Regions from separate parts of the Alteromonas mediterranea DE genome, predicted to be linked through region 3. Evidence: predicted binding sites of a transcription regulator. Region 3 holds the regulator's gene; each other region holds the start of a gene.
What was found. Region 3 encodes FNR, which switches genes on or off when oxygen is low (the NO sensors DNR and NnrR bind a similar motif). Its sites were predicted from a motif close to TTGATCTAGATCAA; they were not measured.

Region 1 (4,252 bases), 2.2 Mb from region 3:
TTAGTGTATTAACAGCTTGTGCGTCTTTAGCTGCTTGATCATCTACCTTTGCTAAGTTAAAGGCATCAAGCTTAAAAGGCATGGTGACATTGCAGCCTACAGCGCCTTCTTGAGCTAAAAACGCTTTGGCAGCTTCAACAAAACCATCTTCAGGCGCAAGTATCTTTTCATAAGAAATCTTTTCTCCGACCTGATCTGCAAACATCTGATGGATGGTTGGTGATAAACTCTGTGCAATAGGGTTGCCAAATACAGCGAATTTTTTCATGGGAATACGAGACTTATTTAATATAAAGAAGAAAAGCGATAATCGTGTTACGCAGAGTACACCATATGCGCGTATAGGTGGAGAGAAGAAAGTACGCGAATTGGCGAATACGTTTTACGACATAATGGAAACCGACCCATTAGCAAGCGAACTTTTGGCTCTTCACCCTCAACCGCTTGATAGAATTCGCCACGTGTTCTTTTTATATTTAAGTTTGTGGCTTGGCGGCCCAGATGATTATCAGCAGCAATTCGGCCACCCGCGACTTCGTGCACGCCACCTTCCTTATACCGTAACGCCAGAACTTAAAGCGCAGTGGATGTACTGTATGCGCAAGGCTATGTTTAAAACTGTCGATGATATAACGTTAGCGCAACAGCTACTTGAAGCACTTGACCAGCTTGCCAGCCATATGGTGAACACCAAATAAAAAAGCGCGTTGAAAGGAATAACCTTTAACGCGCAAGTCCCCTGTTACTGTCTACGCTCTTTGTGGCGTATAAAGTAGTACAATTACGAAAGCCTCAATTTTTGGGTGTTCGGCCTTAAAAGGTATAGCCTACCGATATGGTGTACACCCAAGGGTCTATTTCAATATCACTCACCTTACCTGCGGCATCACCAACCTTAAACGTGGCTTCAGTATCAATATCGATGAAACGTACTGATGCATTTACATGCCACTTTGTATCAATTTGGTAGTCCATACCCACTTGAGCTGATAAACCAAATGAGTTATCGAGTGATAGGTCGCTTAAGCCTGCATCCTCGTTTGCGCCAGTAAATTCCTCATCAAAGATAAAGGTGTAGTTAATACCCGCACCAATATATGGCTGAAAGGCTGAACTTGCATCGTTGAAGTAATAGTTAGCGGTGAGTGTTGGCGGTAAGTGAGTAACTTCACCAAGCTGATTTCCCGTACCTAACGGGTCGGCAACAGAGAAGTTCACGTCGTGCTTAAAGGGCGTTGCCGCAAGCAGTTCGATATTAATTTTATCAGTAATGAAGTATGCAACGTTCAAACCTAGCTGGGTATCGTTATCAATATTAAGGGCAACACCAAGATCATTGCCACCAGCGACGATGTTAGAAGTAGATTCGTCAGGAGCAACGGTAGTCAGACCGCCTCGAACAATCCAATCGCCCTGCTGATGAGCGCTAGCTAAAGGTGAAAGTGCAGCAAGGGTAAGACAAAGTGCAGATAAAGTGTGTTTGCGCATGATGTGTCTCTTTTGTGTTTAACTAAGATGGCGCTACTTTACGCCGTTAGCTAAACGAAACATTGATCCAGCGCAAAGTTAATAACCCACTGAAACACCAACGGTATTTGAAATTGATATAGATCAACAAGAAATGCCGCAGAGTGACTTCATGCGGCGTTTTTGTATGACTTTTTTATGCTTAAACCTTCTTTGGTGTAAGCCTGGATAAAGAAGTGATTGAATTGAACACTTTTTACCACGGAGTAGGTTTAAGCCAATCCGTAAGCTTAGCCTCAGCACTCCCTGGTGCCGGGGTATAGCAGTATTCCCACCGGGCCAACGGCGGCATAGACATTAAAATAGATTCCGTACGTCCACCGGTTTGCAAACCAAATAAGGTGCCACGGTCGAATACTAGATTAAATTCAACATAGCGACCTCTGCGATAAAGCTGAAAATCACGCTCTCTTTCGCCATAATCAGTTTGCTTGCGTCGCTCAACAATAGGGACATAAGCATCAATAAAACCATTGCCAACCGCCTGCATAAAAGCGAATGACTGCTCGAAGCCCCATTCATTAAGGTCGTCAAAGAACAACCCACCTACGCCACGGGTTTCGTTGCGGTGTTTTAAGTAAAAGTACTCATCGCACCATTTTTTGTACTTGGGGTATACGTCTTCACCGAATGGCTTGCATAATTTCTTGGCTGTATCATGCCAATGCACCACGTCGTCTTTAAAGGGATAAAACGGCGTTAAATCAAAGCCACCGCCAAACCACCAGATAGGTGCTTCGCCCTCTTTTTCTGCAATAAAAAAGCGCACGTTTGCATGAGAGGTGGGAATATACGGGTTGTGGGGGTGAATAACTAAAGATACTCCCATTGCCTGAAAGTTTCGCCCTGCAAGCTCCGGACGATTAGCCGTAGCAGACGCTGGCATTTGACTGCCGAACACATGGGAAAAGTTTACGCCGCCTTGCTCTATCACCGCACCATTTTTAAGCACGCGAGAGCGTCCACCGCCCCCTTCTTCGCGCTGCCAACTGTCTTCAACAAACTGGCCCTTACCGTCGGCAAGTTCAAGGGTTTGGCAAATGGTATCTTGCAACCCTAGTAGATAGCTTTTTACTTGTTCTATTACTTCAGCGGCATTTTTACCGTCCAGTAACTCTGCTGATGTCATGCTCTTATTACCTCTGCTGTGTCACCATCGCGAATGGTACTGGGTTTAGTTGCTCCGCCTACTTTACCTTCTACATAAAATACAGAATCTGCAAACACGGCTTTGGCTTCGTCGGTGTCTGTCGCTGGCGGTTGCCCTGTTAGGTTAGCGCTGGTTGAAACAAGTGGCTTACCCAACTTATTGCACAGCGCTACAACCACAGGATGATTAGTTACGCGCACCGCTATTTTACTATGTTTGCCGGTTAACCAAACAGGCGCCGATGACGACTTAGGTAATAGCCAGGTGTTAGGGCCAGGCCAGCTTGAAAAAATATCGGTACGTCTATCGGGACGAATTGCATTGTCATCTACGTAGGGCAAAAGCTGGCTGTAATTAGCGGCAATTAATATTACGCCTTTTTCAACAGGCCTTTGTTTGATATCTAATAGTGCATTAACCGCTGCTTCGTTGTCAGGGTCACATCCTATACCCATTACCGCTTCGGTCGGATAAACAATTAAACGCCCCGCTTCGAAAGCGGCAACAACAGGGTCGACTTCAGATGCATTAGCCTCAACGGGGGTAAACGTATTTACGTTCCCATTTTGAGTATCAGACATGATTTTTGTTCTCTACGTATGATTACTTTTTGTAGCCACAAGTTGGCTGCGGGCACTGAATTTGCCCTTTTTTATCTATCAACACTGTCCATCCACAGTCTGGGCAGCTTTCATTTACAGGCGTGAAATTTAGCACATATCGGCATTGCGGATAATGGTTACACGCAAAAAACTGTTTGCCGTATTTATTGGTGCGTGAAATTAAATGCCCTTTCTTACACTTTGGGCAGTCAACTAAGGTGTCTTCTTTTTCTTTGATAGGCTCAATGTGATGGCATGAGGGAAAGTTGGTACAGCCTATGAACATGCCAAACCGACCCTTTTTAATGGCTAGATCGCAGGCGCACTTTGGGCAGGCCATACCGTCTAGCGTTTTAAGGACCGTGGTTTGGGTATCGTGAAGCGGTTTACTGAAATTACAATCAGGGTAGCCAGTACAGCCTAAAAACGGCCCTGATTTGCTGTTCTTAATATGAAGGGGCTTGCCACATTCGGGACAGTCTCCAAAATTATCTTCTAGAGCGTGCTCGTGAGCAGAAAAAAGTGAGTGGTCTATTTTAGACATGATGTAGACATAAAAGCCTCGAACGCGCTACCAGCTGGCAACGCATTTAGTTAAATACAGATTCGCGAACCTAAATTGCAGCTGGGCTACCGCATTAATGTAGTATGCCGTCTGGTTCTTCAAACAATAGGTCTTCCATTTGTGCGTAGGCTTTTTCTTTACCGGGTACATTAAATAGCACCATTAGCACAACCCATTTTAAATCTTCTAAACAGAATTCGCTGGAATCGATTTCCATTACGCGGTCTATCACCATTTCACGCGTAGATGCGTCTAATACGTTAACCTGCTCTAGAAACATTAAGAAACCACGACATTCCACATCTAAACGCATTTGTTCTTCGTGGGTATATATCCGGCTTAAGCTAGTGCTAATGCCTTTGCAAAAATACGGCTTGATGTCTGTTTCTTGCAATGCCGCTAACTTTT
Region 2 (4,252 bases), 200 kb from region 3:
CAGTACGTTGCGCGAAGCGGTTTCGACGTGCCGGTACAAACCGGCAAAATCATGGCCTATCCCGGCGCACCAAGAAGCTTTGGCGTGACTTTCAGAAAGACGTTTTAACGCTTTAAATTCGTAGGTTTCGTGTGAAAAACAGCGTGGCACTGTGCTATCACAGACAAGGCAATGTGCTCAGGCAGTTCGCCACCAATATCGAAGCCCGCGGGACTGGCGAAGTACTGGCTAAAGTCGGTGTCTTGAATGCCCGCTAAATCCATAATTTCTTGCTTGCGATGAAGGGGCCCTAACATGGCCGTATAGGTTAACGCGCGTTTACTCAGTACTTGCAAGGCTTTGGCGTCTATTTCACGGTGGTGCGACATCAGCACGGCAGCTTGAATGTTATGCTCGCTTAAGTGTAAGCGCAAACCTTCAACAGATGGGTCTTCTATTAAATAATTAACCTCGGGGAAATGCTCAATTCTGGCTTGGGCGGGCCTTGGGTCCCAAAGGCTTACCAAATACCCTTGAAGGCTGGCAAGGCGCGTCATAAAGGTAGCGTCATAGCCCCCACCAATAACAAGCAGGTGAATAGGCGGAAGCATTAGTACCGATAAAGTACGCATTCCCTTGATGGTTTCAAGCGATGCCTTCCTTGGTTTAGCATTCGAATACTCTACTGCCTCGCACACGCCTCGCGTGCCGTCTACCGTACAGGCCCACTCGCACGCATCGCCATTTGTTAGCGTTTTACTGACCGCATCAAGAGAAAGGTACTGATTGTCTTGGTTAACCGGTACAAGCGATAGGTGCACCACGCCACCACAACCTACGCCCAATTTAAAGGCGATATCTTCTTCATCTTCATCATCGTAAACCGCCGTGCGACTCACACCATCAGTCATTACCCGCTGCGCTTTTTTAACAATGTCACTTTCTAAACACCCACCACTTAAAATACCAAGTTGATGGCCCGCATCGCTGAAAAGCATCATGGCGCCCGCTTTTCGATAGCAAGACCCCTCAGTCTTAAAAATGAAACCAAGCACCCACTTGTGCTTATCTTTTAGCGGTAGCCACTGCGACAGCAGATGATTAACGTGATTGCTCATAATTACCCTAGCGCTTGTTTAAACTGCTTATTACTGCGATGCTGCTTCTTTGATAAATGACGCAAGTGTGGCTGGCTCTTGTGCCCCCGCTACGCCCTGATTGCCAATCACAAAGGTAGGAACACTTTGAATTCCTCGCTGCATCCACAGTGTTTCTTCTTCACGCACAACAGACGCGTATTTACCGCTTTCTAGCACTTCGCTGGCCTGTGACTTATCAAGCCCTGCCCCTGCGGCAAGCTTTACTAGCACGGCATTATCATTTATGTCTTTGCCATCGGTAAAATAAGCGCTAAACAAACTTAGCTTCATCTGTTCTTCAAGCCCCTTCTCGGCTGCAAAGTGAATAAGTTGATGGGCTTTAAAGGTATTTTGCATGCGAGAGTCGTCGTCGAAATTAAACGCAAAGCCCACGTCTTTGCCTGCTTCTACAAGACGTGCTCTATTCTGCGCGCTTTGTTCTGCACCAATGCCATATTTCTCCATTATATGCTCACGTAAGTTCTGTCCTTCTTCAGGCATGTTTGGGTTTAGCTCGAAGGGGTGAAACTTAATGTCGACTTCAATATCGTCAAGCGTTTTAATGGCTTCTTGTAAACGCTGGTACCCTACGATACACCACGGACAAACCACATCGGACACCATATTTACGGTCACTTTCTGCATATTTGCTCTCTTTTATTGAAATCGTTATTACTTAGTTAAGGTTAGTAACTAGATAAGGTTGGTAACAAAATGAGGTTACTAAAAGAAACTTCAACCCCAAGGGATGCTTTATTTAGAGCTGCCGTAGAAAAATAAATTATCGTTTTAATCGCTCTAGCGCATGCTGTGCCCACAGTTGATATCCCTCTGCAGACGGGTGAAAGCCGTCTTCTGCCATTAGCCCACTTTGCTGAACACCTTGAACCGAACCCGTTACCTTAAGCGCTGGTACATAAAGCACTTCAGTGTTAGCCCAATTTACAACACACTGCTCAAGCACTTGATTTAGCAGAAGCGCCCTTAACCCAAGTAGCGCCCGCAAAGGCTGGGGTAGTGCGGGAAAACTGTGGATTGGTGGCAGCGCGGTAAACACGATTCGTTGGCAGTCGAATTTTTGGGTTAAGAGCTTATGCACAATTTCTATATTTTTTCGCCAGCGGGCTATCGAAACAAACTTAGTGACATCGTTTACACCAATAGAAACCAATGCTGATGCGAAGCTTTCAGCAGGTAGTCCATGTAGAAGCGCTATCACATCTTCACTTTTATAACCCGTTTTGGCATGTAGCGATACGTGGGTGGGGCTATGCTTAGACAAGCCAGCATACAGCAGCCCTGATAGCGCACGGTGCTGTGTATCAGCCCCAACGCCCGCGGCCGCTGAGTCGCCCACAACTAAAACACGATTTGATGTTGCCTTAATGTTTTTAAAAGCGGCAAATACCCGCTCCCCCCTAGGCTCAGGCAGCACTTGCGTTTTTTTTGCGAACCCAAAGCCCCTGTACCAGAATTAAGGGCATAAGCAAAACTGTAACTATATTTAACGCAAAAACCTTGAAGTAGATCAAAACAAGCCCCTGCCTTATTCATTATGCTAAATCTATATTGGTGAATAACCACCAAGATGGTTCAACATAAGTGTAGATAAAAAATGAACACCATTGCTATAAAACAACTTCGCGATAATTCCACTATAACCAAATATGCGCAACATGCACCTCGTTATACCTCGTACCCTACTGCACTTAAGTTCGAATCGCTAAAAGAAGATTTATCCCCTCACGCGCTAACCGTGTCTAAAGCGAAAGCCGTGAGTTTGTATGTGCACATTCCTTTTTGTAAAACGCTTTGCTATTACTGCGGCTGCAACAAACTTGTGACTCGGCACAACGAAAAGGCAGACGACTATTTAGACTACTTAGAAAAAGAGATAGTTTCTAAGCGTTATTTAGCAGACGATAAGCCTGTAGTTTCGCTGCATTTAGGCGGTGGGTCGCCCAGTTTTTTAAATAAAGTTCAGCACACTTTTTTAATGTACCTTTTGAAAAAACATTTCACGTTTGAAGTAGGCGCTGAATTATCTATTGAATTAGACCCAAGAAACGTTGATAAAACCTATTTACAAAATCTGAGGGGCTTGGGCTATACCCGTATCAGCTTTGGCCTTCAAGACACTGACTACAACGTGCAAAAAACAATAAACCGTGTTCAAAGTACTTCGCATATCGCAGATTTAGTGTCCGAAGCCCGTACTTTAGGTTTCGAATCGGTGAATTTGGATTTAATTTACGGCCTGCCTAACCAATCAGAAGAGACTTTTGCATCTACCATAGCTGCAACTAAAGCAATGATGCCAGACCGTATCTCGCTCTTTAGCTACGCTCATCTGCCAGAGCGCTTTGCCGCACAGCGAAAGTTTGCGCCAGGAACTCTTCCTAGTAGCGAAGAGAAAGCAGCCTTGTACAACCTTGCTGTAAATGGCTTTAAAAGAGTGGGGTATGAAATGATTGGGCTGGATCATTTTGCGTTACGCAGCGATTCACTCGCCATCGCTAAGCACAAAGGTAAGCTTCACCGAAACTTCCAAGGCTATACTTTGCGCGGAGATACCGACCTAATTGGCGTCGGCGTGTCTGCTATTAGCACAATAGGTAATGCTTTTACTCAAAACGCCAAAGATTTGAAAGAGTACTATAAACGTATAGACAGACAATTACCCTCAGCCAAAGTTGGGCTTTCGTTAACACCAGACGACCTCGTTCGTCGTGATGTAATATCAAGCTTGATGTGCAACCTGTCTGTAGATAAACAGAGTATTTCCAGCAAGCATCATATTATTTTTGACGAGTACTTTTCAGAAGCATTAAGTAATTTAGAGCGTCTTGCAGACGATGGAATCATTGAAATTTCGGCGCACCACATACGGGTACCAGAACATGCTCGGATATTTATTAGAGCGGTATGTGCCCGTTTTGATGCCTACCTAAATGCGACTGAAACGCTTAGTAATTACTCTAAGGCAATTTAAACCGGGCAATAACTTTATCGCCAACATTTAAGTTAAGGCGCGATAAAGAAATATGACTAATACTTGCGTAAAGTGCTTGGCTGTCATTCTCTAAAATAAGCTTCAAAAGCACTTTACCGCCCCATGTAACTTGCTGATGCGA
Region 3 (4,252 bases):
GACAGCGTAACAGAATGTTTAGCAAAGCAGTTAAAAATAGATGACATTGTGCTGGTTAAGCCAGGGGAAACCATTCCCATAGACGGTTTGGTAACACAAGGGAGCGCTGCCGTTGACGAGTCGATGCTTACCGGCGAATTCAATCCGGTGCGAAAGTCAGCCAATAGCACCGTTTATGGCGGTACTGTTTGTCAGGACGGCACATTAACGGTAAAAGTTACTCAGACACTTAAAAATGCGTTGGTAAATCAAATTGTCCGCCTTCAGGCAAGCGCTATGGCGAGTAAGCCTAAAGCGGCACAATTAGCCGATAACTTTTCCCGTTATTTCGTGAGCGCCGTACTGGTTATCTCAGCGTTAACTTACGGGTTTTGGTACGTAAACGGCAGTGAAGATGCCTTTTGGATCACTATATCTGTGCTGGTAGCAACCTGTCCTTGCGCGTTAGGTTTAGCCACGCCTTCAGCGCTAACCTGCGCTATGGCGAAATTAAACCGCCAAGGCATTTTGCTAAAACGCGCCGACGCCCTCGAGCAGATCACTAATATCGACACCATAGCATTGGATAAAACCGGCACCCTGACTCAAGGCAAGTTCACGATTTCCAATGCGTGGTTTGCTGACGGAATTGATAGCGAAAGCGCTATGGCGATAGCCTGCGCGCTTGAAGCTCGTTCCGAACACCCAATCGCGAAGGCCTTTAACGGTAAGGTATCACACAAGGTGGATAATTTTACCGTAACGCCTGGGGGTGGCATTAGCGGTGTAATCAATGATACACATTTTTCAATGGGCTCTGCCGCATTTAGCCTGGCTAACTTACCATCATCAGATACTTACCCATCAGCCAATGTATTTTTAACAGTAAAAGGGCAAATCATTGCTGCTTTTGAAGTACGTGACACCCTTCGTGACGATACCCATGAAACTCTAGATATCTTGTCGCAAAGCCATACCCTTGCGGTATTAAGTGGTGACACCCAACAAAACGTTGATACGCTAACCGCGCCTTTGCCCATAAAAACGGCGAAAGGCGGCTTAACACCTGAACAAAAATACGAAGCGGTTCAGCAAATGCAGCAAGGGGGAGCCAAAGTAATGATGATGGGCGACGGCATTAACGATGCACCTGTACTTGCCAGTGCAGATGTTGCCATTGCAGTGGGTAACGCAACGGACGTTGCCAAAACGGCTGCTGACGTTATATTGCTGGGCGATCAACTGTTATCTGTACCAGCGCTAATTAAAACCTCACATCAAGTGAAACAGAAAATAAGACAAAACATCGGCTGGGCTGTGGGATACAACCTTTTAATATTGCCTTTCGCCGTGTCTGGTTTACTTTCTCCATGGATGGCGGTTGTGGGTATGTCATTAAGCAGTATCATTGTAGTTACAAACTCAACGCGACTTTTGAGCAAATAGCATGAGTATTATTTACGTATTAATTCCTATCGCCATCATTATTGTGGCAGTCGCTATTGTCATTTTCTTTTGGGCGGTAAAAACCAATCAGTTCGAGGATTTAGACCGCCAAGGCTATAGCATTCTTTTTGACGATGACTTATCGCCAGAAGAGAAAAAACTGGCCGAACAGCGCAAACAAATACAAGAAGATAAGGCAGCAAAAAGCCAAGAAGATAATGGACGGGATTAATTACTTTTCTGCCTTTCTTATAGGTTTAGCAGGAGGCGTACATTGTGTAGGCATGTGCGGCGGTATTGTTGCAGCGCTTAGAGTGGTATCGCCAAAGGGGGCACCGGCATTGCCCTACACCCTCGCCTACAACATGGGACGCATTACTAGCTATACACTAGCAGGGGCCATTACCGGTGCGCTTGGAAAAATAGCTGCTGACTTCGTACCGCTTGCTAATTATGCCCTCTCTCTTCTAAGCGGCATCATGTTGCTTTTACTCGCTTGTTACTTAGGGAAATGGTGGACGGGTTTATCGGTCTTAGAAAACGCGGGCAAAGGCCTGTTTGCAAAGCTTCAGCCTTTATCAAAACGATTTCTTCCTTTCAAAACGCCGTTAAGCGCGGTTCCCTACGGCTTTATATGGGGCTGGCTACCATGTGGATTGGTCTATTCAACGCTAACCTGGTCTCTGGCAGCGGGTAATGCATTGCAAGGCGCTGGCATTATGTTTTTCTTCGGTTTGGGAACGTTACCCACACTGTTAGCCGCAAGTGCCGGTAGCCAGTATCTTGTTCAAAGCTTTCAGCACAGCTATGTGAGACAAGTCATAGCTGTGATAATGGCCATATACGCCACTTATCTAATTTATGGCGCATTCATGTGAAAATGCGTGTACTATAATCATGTGTACATTAAGAGAGTCAGTCTTATGAGCAAAGGAAGCGAATTTTCAATACATTGTCAGAACTGTAGTTTCAGTCACCTCTGTTTACCTGTTGCATTGAATAAGACAGAAATAGAGTCTCTCGACGATATCATAGAGCGCAAAAAGCCCCTTCATAAAGGTGATACCCTTGTTCAAACCGGCGATAAGTTTGAGTCGTTATATGCAGTAAGAACCGGGTCATTTAAATCGTTTGTGACTAACTCTGAAGGTGAAGAGCAAATAACGGGGTTTCACTTTCCCGGTGACATCATTGGCTTTGATGCCCTTCGAGAAAACAAGCACCAAAGTTACACAATGGCTCTAGAAACCGCCATGGTGTGCGAGTTGCCCTACGAAACGCTTGACGAAATGTCGATGCAGTTTCCTAAATTACGCCATCAAATTATGAGCTTTATGAGTGCAGAGATTAAACATGATCACGATTTGATAATGCTTCTCAACAAACGCACGGCTGAAGAACGCCTTTTGTATTTTATCTCTCATTTATCTCAGCGTTTTGAAGAACGCGGTTTTTCACACAGAGAATTTCACCTTACGATGACGCGTAACGAGATAGGTAACTATCTTGGCTTAACGATAGAGACCATCAGTCGCTTATTAAGTCGTTTCCAAAAAGAAGATATTATTAAAGTTGAAGGTAAACTTATTACGATTGTGGACTTTGAACGCCTTAATACCAAGCTAGAAGTGCTTAACGGCCCGAGTATAGTGTGTAACGGCTAATGTGGTCTAACTCGGTTAAATAGGGTTATCTTCCTAAAAGCGCGCATTCAGCGCGCTTTATACTCCTACTCCCATAACCCTTTTTTCCCATTATTGGCAATGACGCTATACATTGTTGCTTGCCTTGCAATATAAAATACTTGATCTAAAACAACTTACGTTTTCCACATTGTCGTTTATAGTTAGTACAAGTTACTGTTGAACGTTACCGTTCACACAGCCACGACCAAACTTCGTATTAGGGGGAGTTATGATTGAGTGTAAACGAATCCTTGCGGTAGTCGATGCCGAGCGAGATAACCAGCCCGCGTTAAGTCGCGCTTATGAATTAGCATCAAAGACCGGGGCCTCTGTAACTGCGATTATGGTGGTTTACGACTTGTCTTATGATATGACCACTATGTTAAGTCCAGATGAGCGAGAAGCCATGCGAGATGCTGTTACCAATGAGCATGCTAAATGGCTCTCTGGGCAGCTTAAAGAACAAGGCTTCGGTGAAACTGACATCGTGGTTGAATGGAACAATCGTGCCTACGAATCGATTATCTATTACACACTTAAGAATCAAATTGACCTTGTTGTAAAAGCCACTAAAAAGCATGACGACCTGGCTTCCGTTATTTTTACACCTACCGATTGGCATTTAATGCGTAAGTGTCCGCGCCCCGTTTTATTAGTTAAAGAGCATGATTGGCCAGAAGGCGGCGAGATCATTGCCGCTGTAAACGTCGGCAGTGAAGACGAAGAACATGCTGCGCTTAACGACAAGATTACCGTTATCGCCAATGATTATGCGGCCTTGCTAAAAGGTAAGGTTAATTTAGTCAATAGCTTCCCTTCTACGCCACTTAATATTGCTATCGAGGTGCCCGAATTTGACCCTGATACCTATCATGACGCGGTAAAAAATCATCATAAGAAAGAAATGAAAAGCCATGCGTTAAAGTACGGCATTGCAGATGAAAAATGTGTTGTCAGAGAAGGGCTACCTGAAAAAGTCATTCCACAAGTGGCAAAGACATTAGACGCCGAACTCGTCATTATAGGCACTGTAGGCCGCGTTGGTCTTTCTGCCGCGCTCATTGGGAACACGGCAGAGCATGTTATCGATGAGCTAAATTGTGACGTATTAGCTATCAAGCCAGACGGATTCGAGTCGCCGT

Region 1: a site for FNR is predicted at 1,602-1,615, ahead of MADE_RS00135 (OmpW family outer membrane protein). Genes of this name have one in related genera too.
Region 2: a site for FNR is predicted at 2,637-2,650, ahead of hemN (oxygen-independent coproporphyrinogen III oxidase). Genes of this name have one in related genera too.

The regions. Positions count from the first base shown of each region.
Region 1 covers NC_011138.3:27,355-31,606, reverse strand. The annotation lists gene aroE (shikimate dehydrogenase) at 1-268, opposite strand, end outside; gene MADE_RS00140 (group II truncated hemoglobin) at 267-698, shown strand; gene MADE_RS00135 (OmpW family outer membrane protein) at 814-1,488, opposite strand; gene hemF (oxygen-dependent coproporphyrinogen oxidase) at 1,724-2,656, opposite strand; gene tsaC (L-threonylcarbamoyladenylate synthase type 1 TsaC) at 2,653-3,258, opposite strand; gene MADE_RS00120 (DNA topoisomerase family protein) at 3,281-3,823, opposite strand; gene MADE_RS00115 (DUF494 family protein) at 3,918-4,252, opposite strand, start outside.
Region 2 covers NC_011138.3:2,533,823-2,538,074, forward strand. The annotation lists gene MADE_RS11280 (TonB-dependent receptor) at 1-108, shown strand, start outside; gene MADE_RS11285 (XdhC family protein) at 105-1,097, opposite strand; gene MADE_RS11290 (DsbA family oxidoreductase) at 1,128-1,763, opposite strand; gene MADE_RS11295 (SGNH/GDSL hydrolase family protein) at 1,900-2,553, opposite strand; gene hemN (oxygen-independent coproporphyrinogen III oxidase) at 2,734-4,110, shown strand; gene MADE_RS11305 (ATP-binding cassette domain-containing protein) at 4,097-4,252, opposite strand, start outside.
Region 3 covers NC_011138.3:2,338,569-2,342,820, forward strand. The annotation lists gene MADE_RS10365 (heavy metal translocating P-type ATPase) at 1-1,425, shown strand, start outside; gene ccoS (cbb3-type cytochrome oxidase assembly protein CcoS) at 1,427-1,657, shown strand; gene MADE_RS10375 (sulfite exporter TauE/SafE family protein) at 1,644-2,303, shown strand; gene fnr (fumarate/nitrate reduction transcriptional regulator Fnr) at 2,349-3,089, shown strand; gene uspE (universal stress protein UspE) at 3,340-4,252, shown strand, end outside.